2 regions of the Streptomyces sp. NPDC088730 genome follow, and region 2 is predicted to be linked to the other one. Evidence: riboswitches for the same ligand, from Rfam matches in the RefSeq annotation. Region 2 holds a riboswitch; the other holds the start of a gene.
The links. A riboswitch is a leader RNA that binds a small molecule or an ion and turns the genes downstream of it on or off. The one in region 2 is predicted to bind glycine.
Positions count from the first base shown of each region.

Region 1: it holds a riboswitch for glycine, as region 2 does, so the genes downstream of both, gcvP (aminomethyl-transferring glycine dehydrogenase) here and gcvT (glycine cleavage system aminomethyltransferase GcvT) in region 2, are expected to answer to the same signal.

Region 1 covers NZ_JBIVLK010000021.1:6,995-14,360, reverse strand. Annotated here, with positions in the region: gene ACIP89_RS34600 (DUF5999 family protein) at 217-423, shown strand; gene gcvP (aminomethyl-transferring glycine dehydrogenase) at 521-3,406, opposite strand; glycine riboswitch at 3,600-3,696, opposite strand; gene ACIP89_RS34590 (PRC-barrel domain-containing protein) at 3,810-4,178, shown strand; gene ACIP89_RS34585 (DNA polymerase IV) at 4,103-5,590, opposite strand; gene ACIP89_RS34580 (MerR family transcriptional regulator) at 5,683-6,300, opposite strand; gene ACIP89_RS34575 (bifunctional nuclease family protein) at 6,468-6,941, opposite strand; gene ACIP89_RS34570 (MerR family transcriptional regulator) at 6,995-7,366, opposite strand, start outside.
Region 2 covers NZ_JBIVLK010000003.1:44,718-52,083, reverse strand. Annotated here, with positions in the region: gene ACIP89_RS12205 (L-serine ammonia-lyase) at 1-1,177, opposite strand, end outside; gene glyA (serine hydroxymethyltransferase) at 1,346-2,602, opposite strand; gene gcvH (glycine cleavage system protein GcvH) at 2,622-2,999, opposite strand; gene gcvT (glycine cleavage system aminomethyltransferase GcvT) at 3,092-4,207, opposite strand; glycine riboswitch at 4,349-4,441, opposite strand; gene ACIP89_RS12185 (AAA family ATPase) at 4,598-5,278, shown strand; gene ACIP89_RS12180 (enhanced serine sensitivity protein SseB) at 5,530-6,300, shown strand; gene ACIP89_RS12175 (enhanced serine sensitivity protein SseB C-terminal domain-containing protein) at 6,472-7,317, shown strand.

The sequences.
Region 1 (7,366 bases), on a different contig from region 2:
CCGGCCACCCCGAACCACCCGAAGTGACAGGGCAGTTGCGTTGAACCGTCCGGCCGGGTGACGCGTCATGAGAGGAGAAGCAGCGCTGCCGCGAAATCCCTGCGGAACGACGCCCGTGGGGCAACACTGGGAACGGACCGATCGATACGGGGGGCGGCCATGAACACCTCTTCAAGCCGCAGGACACTCAACTCAACGCAGCGAAAGAACCCAGCCATGTGTCAGCACCAGCCACCCTGCCCCACAGCCGACTCAGCCGACCGGGAGGCAGCCCGCCCGGTGGCACACCATCCGGAGCAGGGCTGGAGCCTGCTGTGCAACGGCGTCCTGCTCTTCGAGGACACCGGTGAGCTGCTCCCGAACGGGCAGATCATCGCGCCCCACCGGCCGCTGGGAACGGGCCGGGTGATGAAGGCCGCCTGACCGCGGCAGATACGGGGAGGGGCCGGCCCGGAGAGATCTCCGCACCGGCCCCGACGCAGTTCCGCGTCATCCGCCGACGCCCACGACGTCGGCCCCGTCAGTTGTCGTACTCGTCCAGCGGCGGGCAGGAGCAGACGAGGTTACGGTCACCGAACGCACCGTCGATCCGGCGCACCGGCGGCCAGTACTTGTCCGCGGCGGTGACCCCGGCCGGGAAGACCGCCTCCGCACGGCTGTAGCCGTGCGCCCAGTCACCGCCCAGCGCGGCAGCCGTGTGCGGGGCATTGGCCAGCGGGTTGTCGTCCGCGGCCCACTCGCCCGAGGCCACCTTCTCGATCTCGGCGCGAATGGCGATCATCGTGTCGCAGAAGCGGTCCAGCTCCGCGAGGTCCTCGCTCTCGGTCGGTTCGATCATCAGCGTGCCCGCGACCGGGAACGACATGGTCGGTGAGTGGAAGCCGTAGTCGATGAGCCGCTTGGCCACGTCGTCGATGCTGACGCCGGTCGCCTTGGAGATCGGCCGCAGATCCACGATGCACTCGTGCGCGACGAGCCCGGCCGGGCCGTTGTACAGGATCGGGTAGTGCGGCTCCAGGCGCTTGGCGATGTAGTTCGCGGCGAGTACGGCGACCTGCGTCGCACGCTTCAGGCCCTCCCCGCCCATCAGGCGTACGTACGCCCAGGAGATCGGCAGGATGCCGGCCGAGCCCCACGGCGCGGCCGAGATCGGGCCGACCCCGGTCTCCGGACCGGCGGCGGGCTGCAGCGGGTGGTTCGGCAGGTATGGCGCCAGGTGCGCGCGCACCCCGACCGGGCCGACGCCGGGGCCGCCGCCGCCGTGCGGGATGCAGAAGGTCTTGTGCAGGTTCAGGTGCGAGACGTCGCCGCCGAAGTGGCCCGGCTTGGCGAGCCCGACCAGCGCGTTGAGGTTGGCGCCGTCGACGTACACCTGACCGCCCGCGTCGTGCACCTCGGCGCAGATGTCCGCGACGTGCTCCTCGAAGACACCGTGCGTCGACGGGTAGGTGATCATGAGCACGGCCAGCTCGTCGCGGTACTGCTCGATCTTGGCGCGGAGGTCCTTGATGTCGACCTCTCCGTCGTCGGCGGTCTTCACCACGACGACCCGCATACCGGCCATCACCGCACTGGCCGCGTTCGTGCCGTGCGCGGAGGACGGGATCAGGCAGACGGTCCGCCCCTCGTCACCGTTGGCACGGTGGTACGCCCGGACGGCCAGCAGTCCGGCGAACTCGCCCTGCGAACCGGCGTTCGGCTGGATGGACACCGCGTCGTAACCGGTGACCTCGGCCAGCCGCTCCTCCAGCTCACGGATGAGCGTCAGGAAGCCCTGGGCCTGCTCGGCCGGCGCGAAGGGGTGCAGCGCTCCGAACTCGGGCCAGGTGATCGACTCCATCTCGGCGGTCGCGTTCAGCTTCATGGTGCAGGAGCCGAGCGGGATCATGCCGCGGTCCAGCGCGTAGTCACGGTCGGCGAGCTTGCGCAGGTAGCGCAGCATCGCGGTCTCGGAACGGTGCTGGTGGAAGACCGGGTGGGTCAGCACGGAGTCGGTCCGCAGCAGCCCCTCGGGCAGCGCGTCGGCGGTCGTGGCGTCCAGCGCCTCGATGTCACCGGTGACGCCGAAGGACGCCCAGACGGACGCGATCTCCGTACGTGTGGTGGTCTCGTCACAGGCGAGCGAGACGAGATCGCCGTCGACGACCCGCAGGTTCACGCCGCGCTCGCGGGCGTCGGCCACGACCTCCGCGGCCCGGCCGGGCACCCGGACGGTCAGCGTGTCGAAGTGCGAGGCGGTGACCACGTCCACGCCGCCGGACCGCAGGCCCTGCGCGAGGATCGCGGCGTAACGGTGGGTGCGCCGCGCGATCGTCCGCAGCCCGTCGGGGCCGTGGTAGACGGCGTACATGCCGGCCATCACGGCGAGGAGCACCTGAGCGGTGCAGATGTTACTGGTGGCCTTCTCACGGCGGATGTGCTGCTCGCGGGTCTGCAGGGCCAGCCGGTAGGCCTTGTTGCCGTCCGCGTCCACGGAGACGCCGACGAGACGGCCCGGCAGGCTGCGGGCGAACTTCTCGCGCACGGCCATGAAGCCGGCGTGCGGTCCGCCGAAGCCCATCGGCACGCCGAAGCGCTGCGTGGTGCCCACCGCGATGTCCGCGCCCAGCTCGCCGGGCGAGGTGAGCAGGGTGAGCGCCAGCAGGTCGGCGGCGACGGTGACGATCGCGCCCAGCTCGTGGGACTGCTCGATGACGGGCCGCAGATCGCGCACGGCTCCGGAGGCGCCCGGGTACTGCAGCAGTACGCCGAAGACGCCGCGCTCCGCGATCTCCGCCGGGATGCCGTCGGCCAGGTCGGCGACGACGACCTCGACACCGGTCGGCTCCGCACGGGTCCGGATCACGGCGACGGTCTGCGGGAGGGCGTCGGCGTCGACCAGGAAGACGCCGTTCTTCACCTTGCCGACGCGCCGTGCCAGCGCCATCGCCTCGGCGGCGGCGGTGCCCTCGTCGAGCAGCGAGGCACCGGAGGTGGGCAGTCCGGTCAGGTCCGCGACCATCGTCTGGAAGTTCAGGAGGGCTTCGAGGCGGCCCTGGGAGATCTCCGGCTGGTACGGCGTGTAGGCCGTGTACCAGGCGGGGTTCTCCATCACGTTGCGCAGGATCACCGGCGGGGTGAACGTGCCGTAGTAGCCGAGCCCGATCATCGGGGCCAGCACCTGGTTGCGGTCGGCGAGCGCCCGCAGTTCGGCCAGCACCTCGGCCTCGGTGCGGGCCGTGGGAAGCCGCAGCGCCTCGGCGCTCCGGATGACGTCGGGCACCGCGGCCGAGGTGAGCTCGTCGAGCGAGCCGTAACCGACCTGGGCGAGCATCTTCGCCTGCGCCGCGGCGTCGGGACCGATATGACGCTGCTCGAACGGGATTCCCTGTTCGAGCTGGGAGAGCGAAGTGCGACGGGGGGTCATGGTGGAGGCCTCCTGGTCTGTCACGACCTGCGAGGGGCACCGCGGCGCGGGGTGCCCGAACGGCCTCCCCCTCTGTCATCTCAACCTGAGAGCTTCACCGGTGCCACTGCGCGCACCGGCTTTCACCGTCGGTGAGGGAGGGACCCACTCGGCACCCGTGCCGTGCGGAACCCGCCCTGCTTTCCAGAGTGACCTCGTCCGTGCGGTACGGGGGCCTGAGAGATTCCGGGGAGGATTTGCTCCTTCGGCGCCTCCGGATTCGTTCCGGAGGACTCTCCCGCACGGGGTAAGCAGCCGCCTTCAGCGTACCAGCGGGGTGCCGGGCGTAGATTTCGAGTGGCCAACCCCACGGATCTGCACTTCTGTGGTTCCTGTGGAGTACCCGCGACCAGTGGGAGGGACCGTGCAGACCGACATCGATCCGCGCAGCCTGATCGGCCGCAAGGCCTTCGACCGCGAGGGCACCAAGATCGGAACCGTGGACGAGGTGTACCTCGACGATGCGACCGGTGTGCCGGAGTGGGCGGCCGTACGCACCGGACTGTTCAGCCGGGACGCCTTCGTCCCGCTGGAACCCAGCGAATTCGTCAAGGACACGCTTCGCGTCCCCTTCGACCGCGCGCTGATCAAGGACGCACCCGACTTCGGGGTCGGCCGGCACCTCTCGCCGGAACAGGAGCTCCAGCTCTACCGGCACTACGGTCTGGACTCCCCGCCCGAGGAGACCGCCCCGGACCGGGACTTCGGCAGGCTGGCCGGCCAGGACGAGTAGTCGGCCGGGTCCCGCACGAGCGGCAGCGGATCGGCGGGCCGGAGTTCCGGATCGTCGATACGGAACGTACGCACCCGGCCGGGCGCCGAATCCGGCTCCTCGAAACGCACCGTGACCCGGCCGACCCCGCTGCCCTGCACCCAGCCGTGGCCGTGGGCGTCGTGGCGCACGTCGTGTCCGGCCGGCCAGCGCCGGGCGGCGAGCTGCTCCGCGCTCTCCGGTTCCGCCTCTCCGGGCTCCGGCCGGCCCTCGTCCGTTCCCGCGTCCCCTCCGGTCTCCGCACCGCCGGCCCGCTCGGCGTCGGCAAGGGCCGCGGCGAGCCCGGCCGCGGCGCGCTCGCCGGCCGCCTGCGCGAACAGATCCTCCTGGGTGTAGTCGGCCAGCCCGGTGACGCCCACTCCCAGCAGCCGCACTCCCCCGGTGGTGTCCACCGACTCCAGCAGCCGCGCCGCGGCCTCCCGGACCACCGTGGGGTCGTCGGTGGGCCCGCGCAGCGTCTCGGAGCGGGTCAGGGTCGAGAAGTCGTAGCGCCGCACCTTCAGCACCACGGTCCTGCCCGAGCGCTCCGCCGCGCGCAGCCGCTGGACACACCGGTCGGCAAGCCGCTCGACCTCGTTCCTGACCCGGACCCGGTCGTGCAGGTCCATGTCGAAGGTGTCCTCGACCGAGACCGATTTCGCGTCGCGCTCGGCGACGACCGGCCGGTCGTCGTGGCCGGAGGCCATCCGGTGCAGTGAGCTGCCGTGCGCCTTGCCCAGCAGCCGCACGAGCTCCGCCTCGCCCGCCTCTGCCAGGTCGTTCACCGTGGTCATCCCGGCGCGCCGCAGATGGTCCGCGGTGGCCGGTCCGACGCCGGGCAGGGTGCGCACCGGCATGGGCGCGAGCATCTCCCGCTCGGTCCCCGGCTCTATCAGCATGATCCCGTCCGGCTTCGCCTCCTCAGAGGCGATCTTGGCCAGCATCTTGGAGCCCGCCAGGCCGACGGAGCCGCTGAGTCCGGTGACCGCCTCGATCGCCTCGCGCAGCTGCTCGCCGACGGCCAGCGCGGAGGCCGTGTCGTTCGCCGTGCCGCCCGCCTCCAGGTCGACGAAGGCCTCGTCCAGGCTCAGTGGCTCAACCAGCGGCGACAGCCGGCCGAGCAGCTCCATGACCTGGTCGCTCACCGTCCGGTAGAGCGCGAAGCGCGGCACCAGATAGGCGGCGTTCGGCGCGAGCCTTCTGGCCTGCGCCATCGGCATGGCCGAGTGGATCCCGAAACGCCGGGCCTCGTACGAGGCGGTGGCGACGACCCCGCGCGGTCCCAGACCGCCCACCACGACCGGTTTGCCGCGCAGGCTCGGCTTCGACGCCTGCTCGGCAGAGGCGTAGAAGGCATCCATGTCCAGATGCAGGATGGTCGGCACGGCTCTCACATCAACCGATGCTGCCCCATGGCACTGACAATCGCCGGGCGGCGAGCGCCCGCCGGCCCCGGACGGCCCGGTACCGGCCGGACCTCACCGGGTCAGCCGGCCCGGTTGCGCCGTCGGGCGAGCTCATCGGCGGGATTGTTCCCGATCAGGGTCTCGCCGGTGTCCACCCGCTCTCCGTGCAGCTGTGACAGCGCGGCGTCGACGTCCCGCCAGACCACCCCCACGGCGATACCGAAGACGCCCTGACCCCCTTGGAGCAGCTCCACGACCTCGGCGGGTGAGGAGCACTCGTAGACCGTCGCTCCGTCGCTCATCAGCGTCATGCGCTCAAGGTCCTGGAACCCGCGGGCCCGCAGGTGCTGGACCGTGGTGCGGATGTTCTGGAGGGCCACCCCGGTGTCGAGGAAGCGCTTCACGATCTTCAGCAGGACGACGTCCCTGAAGCTGTAGAGCCGTTGTGTGCCCGACCCGTAGGCCGGACGGACGCTCGGCTCGACCAGGCCCGTACGGGCCCAGTAGTCGAGCTGTCGATAAGTGATCCCCGCCGCCGCGCACGCCGTCGGCCCGCGATAGCCGATGTCCTTGGCCGATGCCACGCCGCCCCCCGCCACCGCAGCCGGCGCAGCCGGCTGCCTGATGGTCTGGTCGGCTGTACTCCCCTGCTGCGGATACGGCCCACCCGCTGCCGCACCGTCGCCGCTGCTTCCCACGCCGACCTCCGTCCTTGACCTGCCCACTCGAAGGTAGGCAGTCACCCGGGGTGCGTCAACGATCGCCACACTCGGCACGCCGAGTGATAATCACCCTGAGGGTGGTTTCCAGTGACCCTCGACCGGGAAAGGCTTCTCGGATGCGCTGGCGGCGCCCCTTCGGGACCTCACTGGCTGTTCGTACCGAAGTCCTCCGGCGAGATCTGGTCGAGGAATTCGCGGAACTTCTCCACCTCGTCCTCCTGCTCGTCGGGAATCGCGATTCCCGCGTCATCGAGCACCCCGTCACTGCCGTAGATCGGCGTTCCGGTACGCAGGGCGAGCGCTATGGCGTCGGACGGCCGCGCACTCACCTCGACTCCGCTCGCGAAGACCAGCTCCGCGTAGAAGACCCCTTCCCTGAGGTCCGTGATCCGGACCTCGGTGAGCTCCTGGCCCACGGCCTCAAGCACATCCTTGAAGAGGTCATGGGTCAGCGGCCTCGCCGGAGCCATGCCCTGCTGGGCGAAGGCGATAGCGGTCGCCTCGCCAGGACCGATCCAAATGGGGAGGTACCGGTCGCCTCCCACTTCACGCAGGAGCACGATCGGCTGGTTGGAGGGCATTTCCACCCGGACACCCACAACGTCGAGCTCGTTCACACAGCAACCCTAGGACGTGCTCGGCAGGTTTGGGTAGTCGGGGCCCACGCGGATCAGTGGAGTCTGATCTGGAGCGCGGTCTGCACGAGGGCCGAATGCAGCCGTACAGAGAGTTCTGCCAGCTCCTTCGCGGTGGCCTCGGCATGGGCTCTGGTCTGCGGATTCCGGTGCCGGCGCAGGGGGGCGACCACCTGTTCGATCAGCCCGGCCTCCCGGTCAGCGGCCGCCCGCATGGCGCGCAGATGCCGCGGTTCCAGACCGAATCGGCCCAGATCCGACACGAGCCTGGCGACGGTGACCGTCTCCGCGTCGTATCCGCCGTCGGCCGATGGGACGACCAGACCGTACGACTCCCACGCGTCGAGGTCGCTCTCGGTGACCTCTGCGGCAGCGAGCAGCTCGGCCCGGCCGATGCGCGCGGCGGT
Region 2 (7,366 bases):
GGCCGCCGACCGGGTCGCAGGTCAGGCCCAGGTTGTGCTCCATGCCGATCTCGGCGGCGTTCTCCACCTGCTCGGGGGTGCCGCCCAGCACCTCGGCGAGGGCGCCCGCGGCCATGGAGCAGGCGGAGCCCACCTCGCCCTGGCAGCCGACCTCGGCGCCGGAGATGGAGGCGTTCTCCTTGAAGAGCATGCCGATCGCGCCGGCGGCCAGCAGGAAGCGGACGACGCTGTCGTCCTTCTCCGCCTCCGTGGCGCCGCCCGCCGCGAAGTTCATGTAGTAGTGCAGCACCGCCGGGATGATGCCGGCGGCGCCGTTCGTCGGAGCGGTGACGACGCGGCCGCCGGCGGCGTTCTCCTCGTTGACCGCCATCGCGTAGAGGGTGATCCACTCCATCGCGTGGGTCTGCGGGTCGCCCTCCGCGCGCAGCTGGCGTGCGGTGTTCGCGGCGCGGCGGCGGACCTTCAGGCCGCCGGGCAGGATGCCCTCGCGGGACATGCCGCGGGAGACGCACGCCTGCATGGAGCGCCAGATGTCCAGCAGACCGGCGCGGATCTCGTCCTCGGTGCGCCAGGCCCGCTCGTTCTCCAGCATCAGGGAGGAGATCGACAGACCGGTGTCCTGGGCCAGCCGCAGCAGCTCGTCGCCGGTGCGGAAGGGGTGCTTCAGCACGGTGTCGTCGAGGACGATCCGGTCCTCGCCCACCGCGTCCTCGTCGACGACGAAGCCGCCGCCGACCGAGTAGTACGTCTTCTCCAGCAGCGGGGCGCCGTCGCGGTCGTACGCGAAGACGGTCATGCCGTTGGCGTGGTACGGCAGCCTCTTGCGGCGGTGCAGGACCAGCTGCTTGTCGGCGTCGAAGTCGATCTCGTGCATGCCGAGGAGGTTGAGCCGGCCGGTGGAGCGGATCTCGGCGACCCGGTCGTCGGCCGTCTCGACGTCGACGGTACGCGGGGACTCGCCCTCCAGCCCGAGCAGCACGGCCTTGGGCGTGCCGTGGCCGTGGCCGGTGGCGCCGAGCGAGCCGAACAGCTCGGCGCGTATGGAGGCGGTGTGGGCGATCAGGCCCTCGTTCTTCAGCCGGCGCGCGAACATGCGGGCCGCGCGCATCGGGCCGACCGTATGGGAGCTGGACGGGCCGATGCCGATCGAGAACAGGTCGAAGACCGAGATGGCCACGGGTAACTCCTCAAAGCGCTGGTAGACGCCGTTGTCTGCCGGGTGGTGCGGTACGGGCCGGGTCGGCCCGAAGGGCGGGGCAGGAGCGGGGGGCAAGGGATGGGGCACCCCGCTCACCTCTCAGTGTGCGTGGTGCCCCGCCCCAATGTGCAAATGTGCAGGTCCGGACTACAGGCCGGGGTACAGCGGGAACTTCTCGGCGAGCGCGACGACGCGGGCCTTCAGGTCGTCCGCGTCGTAGGACGGCTTCAGGGCGGACGCGATGATCTCCGCGACCTCGGTGAAGTCCTCGGCCTGGAAACCGCGGGTGGCGAGCGCAGGCGTGCCGATCCGCAGGCCCGAGGTGACCATCGGCGGGCGCGGGTCGTTCGGGATGGCGTTCCGGTTGACCGTGATGCCCAGCTCGTGGAGCCGGTCCTCGGCCTGCTGGCCGTCCAGCTCGGAGTTGCGCAGGTCCACCAGGACCAGGTGCACGTCCGTGCCACCGGACAGGACGGAGACGCCGGCCTCGGTGACGTCCGGCTGCACCAGACGCTCGGCGAGGATGCGGGCGCCGTCCAGGGTGCGCTGCTGGCGCTCCTTGAACTCCTCGCCCGCCGCCACCTTGAAGGAGACCGCCTTGGCCGCGATCACGTGCTCCAGCGGGCCGCCCTGCTGACCCGGGAAGACCGCCGAGTTGATCTTCTTGGCGAGCTCCTGGGTGGAGAGGATCACACCGCCGCGCGGACCGCCGAGGGTCTTGTGCGTGGTGGTCGTGACGACGTGGGCGTGCGGCACCGGGTTGGGGTGCAGGCCCGCGGCGACCAGGCCAGCGAAGTGCGCCATGTCGACCATCAGGTACGCGCCGACCTCGTCCGCGATGCGGCGGAAGGCGGCGAAGTCCAGCTGGCGGGGGTAGGCGGACCAGCCGGCGACGATCAGCTTCGGCTTGGACTCCTTGGCGAGGCGCTCGACCTCGGCCATGTCCACGAGACCGGTCTCGTCCACGTGGTACGGGACCACGTTGTAGAGCTTCCCGGAGAAGTTGATCTTCATGCCGTGGGTCAGGTGACCGCCGTGCGCCAGGTTCAGGCCCATGATCGTGTCGCCCGGCTTCAGCAGCGCGAACATCGCGGCGGCGTTGGCCTGCGCGCCGGAGTGCGGCTGCACGTTCGCGGCCTCGGCCCCGAAGAGCGCCTTGATCCGGTCGATGGCGATCTGCTCGATCACATCGACGTGCTCACAGCCGCCGTAGTAGCGGCGGCCGGGGTAGCCCTCGGCGTACTTGTTGGTCAGGACGGAGCCCTGGGCCTCCATGACCGCGACCGGAGCGAAGTTCTCCGAGGCGATCATTTCGAGGGTGGACTGCTGACGGTGGAGCTCGGCGTCGACAGCGGCGGCGACGTCCGGGTCCAGCTCGTGGAGAGAGGAGTTGAGAAGCGACATCAGGTGGTCCCTTGGGGTCTCAGTTGCCGGAGAACGCGGTGTACTCGTCGGCGGAGAGCAGATCGGCCGGCTCCTCCGTGACGCGCACCTTGAACAGCCAGCCGCCTTCGAACGGCGCGGAGTTCACCAGCGAGGGGTCGTCCACGACGTCCTGGTTCGCGGCCGTGACCTCGCCGCTCACCGGCGAGTACAGGTCGCTGACCGACTTGGTCGACTCCAGCTCGCCGCAGGTCTCGCCCGCGGTCACCGTGTCACCGACCTCGGGGAGCTGGGCGAAGACGACGTCACCGAGCGCGTTGGCCGCGTGCTCCGTGATACCGACCGTGGCCACGCCGTCCTCGACGGCCGACAGCCACTCGTGCTCCTTGCTGTACCGCAGCTGCTGGGGGTTGCTCATGACCTGAATTCTCCTGTACGCGGGGGAGTGCTGATGAACGATGGTCTTACGGTGTGAGACGCGACTGCGTCACTTCTGGACGCGGGCGGCCGTTACTTCCGGCGCTTGTAGAACGGCAGCGCCACGACCTCGTACGGCTCGTGGCTGCCCCGGATGTCCACCGCCACGCCCTCGGTGCCGGGCGTGGCGTGCGCGGCGTCGACGTACGCCATGGCGATCGGCTTGCCGAGGGTGGGCGAGGGGGCGCCGGAGGTGACCTCGCCGATGACCTGGCCGCCGGCGACGACCGGGAACCCGGCGCGCGGCACCCGGCGGCCCTCGGCGACCAGGCCGACGAGCTTGCGGGGCGGGGCGGTCTCGGCGCGCTCCGCGGCGGACTCCAGGGCCTTGCGGCCGACGAAGTCGCCCTCCTTCTCGAACTTCACGACCCGGCCGAGACCGGCGTCGAACGGGGTGAGGGAGGTGGTCAGCTCGTGCCCGTACAGCGGCATGCCCGCCTCCAGGCGCAGCGTGTCGCGGCAGGACAGCCCGCAGGGGATCAGTCCGCGGGAGGCGCCGGCCTCGGTCAGCGCCCGCCACAGCTGCTCGGCGTGGCCGGGGGCGACGAACAGCTCGAAGCCGTCCTCGCCGGTGTAGCCGGTACGGGCGATCAGCGCGGGGACCCCGGCGACCGTGCCGGGCAGCCCGGCGTAGTACTTCAGGCCGTCCAGGTCCGCGTCGGTGACGGCGGCCAGGATGGCGGGGGACTCCGGGCCCTGGACGGCCAGCAGCGCGTACGCGTCGCGGTCGTCGCGCACCTCGGCGTCGAAGCCCCCGGCGCGCTCGGTGATCGTGTCGAGCACCAGCTGGGCGTTGCCCGCGTTGGCGACCACCATGTACTCGGTCTCCGCCAGCCGGTACACGATCAGGTCGTCCAGGATGCCGCCGTCCTCGGCGCAGATCATCGTGTAGCGGGCCCGGCCCACCGAGACGGTGCCGATGTTGCCGACCAGCGCGAAGTTCAGGAGGTCCACCGCGGCCGGGCCGGTGACGGTGATCTCGCCCATGTGGGAGAGGTCGAAGAGGCCGGCCTTCGTGCGCACGGCGAGGTGCTCCTCGCGCTCACTGGCGTACCGCAGGGGCATGTCCCAGCCCGCGAAGTCGGTCATGGTCGCGCCCAGCGAACGGTGCAGGGCATCGAGGGCGGTGAGGCGGGGGGCGGTGCTCATGGATATGGCTCCCAGGGCATGACGACGAGGACGATCCCTCCCCATCTGTCATCGGAACCTGAGAGGTTCGCCGAGAGGCCCCGGAGGGGTTCGGCTTGCACCTTGGGTGGAGCCGCGGGGCGACTCGCTTTTCAGATCTGCCTCATCCACGCGGTACGGGGCCTGAGAGATTCAAGGGAGGATCTTGCTCCTTCGGCGCCCGGCCTGTGGCCGGAACTCTCCCGCGCGGATTCAAGCGGCCTTTATGCAGTTGGCCGGGCCATCATCGCACGCATCCGCGGTCAGTGGGGCGCCGGTACCCCACCGGATCCGGCGGGTCGCGCGCTTGTGCCGCATTACCTTTTCTTTACACTTCTTGGCAGGTGTGGGTCGGCCGACAGGGGGATGGCGATGACGTTGCAGCGGTACGCGACGACCGCGGGGGCCGCGCACGGCGCACTGCCCGCACAGCCGGGTGCGCCGGCCCGGGAGGCACGGGGCCCGCACGGACCCGTCGTCCGGGACCTGCGCTACCGGGCCGGGCACAGCCCGCGCGCCCTGCACTTCGTGGCGGGCGATGTGGTGGTGGTCTCCGGGCTGCCGGGCAGCGGCAAATCGACCCTGATCAAGCGGGCCGTGTCCGCCCGCGTGATCGACTCCCAGGACACCAGGGACCGCTGGGCCGCCCTGCTGCCGCGGTTAGTCCCGTACGCCTTCTACCGTCCGCTCGTCCGCGTCGCCCACTACTGGGGGCTGTGGCGGGTGCTGCGTTCCGGCGTCTCCGTCGTCGTCCACGACTGCGGTACCCAGGCCTGGGTGCGCGGCTGGCTGGGCCGCGACGCCCGGCGGCGCGGCCGCGTCCTGCACCTCGTTCTGATCGACGTCTCCCCGCAGACGGCGCGGGCCGGGCAGATCGAGCGGGGGCGCGGCGTCTCCGGATACGCGTTCGCCCGGCACCGCGGGGCGCTGCGGAGGCTGCTGCGCGACACCGAGACCGGACTGCTGCCGCTCGGCTGCGTATCGGCGGTCCTGCTGGACCGCGAGGCGGCGGCGCTGCTGACCCGGATCACCTTCGCGGACGACAGGCCCTAACCTCTTGCTGCATGGCACGGGGCCAGGGCCTTTCGCCGAACTGCCGTCGTTGCCCGTAGGGCGGCCGGACGGCGTCAGGTGCCTCCCCGGGCTCTCGGCTTCGCTCAAGCGGGGGAGACCCCGTTTCCCGGCGTGCCGGTCCCGGGCCCCGGTACTGGACGTACCGGGGCCCGGGACCGGGGCGGCGAGAGTGCGTGCATGGCGTCGCGCGGCAGACGGCAGTTCGACGACGGGCCCTAGAGAGGTAATCAGTGAACACTCCGGCGCAGGACTCCTTCCACCCGCAGGGCGGATGGCCGGCCAATGAGCTAGAAGAAGTACTGGGCGCTTCGCTCGGCAGCCCGGAAGCGGGCGGCCGGCTCGTGGAGGTGCTCGGCCGCAGCCATCTCTGGGTGCCGCTGCCCAACGGCGGCGGGCCGGACTCCACCGACCTGGACCTGCCCACGCTTGAGCTCGACGGCGGGGTGTACGTCCCCGTGTTCAGCTCCGAGCAGCAGTTCCTCAGCTGTGTCGGCACCCATATGTCCTTCACCGTGGCGCCCGCCGTCGAGTTCGCCCGCGGGCTGCCCCCGCAGCTCGGCCTGGCGGTGAACCCGGGCGGCGTCGTCGGCATGCCGCTGCCGCCGCCCGCCGTGGCCGAACTCTGCCGGGCCGGACGCAGCGTGCTCGACGGGCCGGCCGGCGGCGGCCGGGTCCGGCTCTACGAGCCGGACTGGAAGGAGGAGCCCGTCGACTTCCTCGCCGCCGCCGCCGACGAGTTCGCCCGGAGCGGTGTCGTGCTCAGCGCCCGCAGGACCCTCGCCAGCATCGAGGGCGGCGACCCCGTCCTCTTCGTCGGCGTCGAGTTCTCGACCTGGGACGGCGCGGGGCGCAACGCCCCCATGGACGCGCTCGGCCGGGCGCTCGGCCGCGTCGAGCCGCCGTGGCCGGTCAACCTGGTCCTGCTCGACGTGGCGCAGGACCCGGTCGCCGACTGGATGCGGGCGCGGATCCGGCCGTTCTTCCAGCGCCCCGCCGAGTAGGACCGGGTTGACCGGCCGCACCGGGGGTGACGGCGGCGGGCCATGACGTCAAGCCGGTGTCATGACCGGCACCTAAGCTGGTTTGATGGCTGGTGCCTCGGCACCGCGCCGCACCCGTGTGCCCCGGGAGCGGCAGGCCGACACAGTGGATCGAAGAGGGGCGGGACCAGGGTGAGTGCGTCAGGCACGGGGGCGACTGATGGGGTCTCCCCTGGTCGAGCGGAGCCGAGAGCCCGGGAAAAGGTCGAGCACCTGCTGCGCCAAGTGACGCCCGGTCGCTACGACGCGTACGAGGCTCTGCTCCAGGCCCTGGCGGCCGACCGGATCTGGATGCTGCTCTGGCACGGCCGGGCCGGTTCGCCCGACGCCCAGTACGGCAACATGGAGATCGAGGGCCTCGGCTACGCCCCCTGTGTCACCTCCGCCCAGGAGCTGGCCGCCAGCGGCTGGAGCCGGGCCCACGAGGTGGTGGGCGGCCGCGACATCGCCCGCGCGCTGTTCCCCGACCGCTGGGGCATCTGGCTCAACCCGCACGCCCCGGGCGGCGGCGTGGGCATCCCCTGGCTCGACCTTCGCCGGATCGCCACCGGCCTCGACCGGATGCCCGCCGGTCCGCTGCGGATCAGCGACCCCGCCCTTGAGACCCCGCAGTTCTACGCCCAGCTGACGCGGAACGCCCACCACACCCCGGCGATCCGCTCGCTGCGCCGCGCCTGGGTGCAGCCCGCGCTCGGCGTGCCGTACCTCGCCATCGGCCTCGACCTGTACGACACGAGCCAGCCGTCCGTCGACGCGGTGCGCGCGATGATGCAGCAGTCGGTCAGCGCGGTCCCGGAGGGGCTGCCGGTCTCCACCGTCGCCATGTCCGACGAGTACGACCCCGTCGCGATGTGGCTGCGGGGCAACTCCCGTCCGTTCTACGACCGCGAGTCGCACGCCCCGGCCGGCCGCAGCGGCGTCGTCGCTCCCGGTTACGGCTATCCGCAGGCCCCCGGACCGGCCCCGCACACCTACTAGTGCGCCCGCCGGAGCGGACATACGCCCCTCCGGCGGACAAGGCGACGCT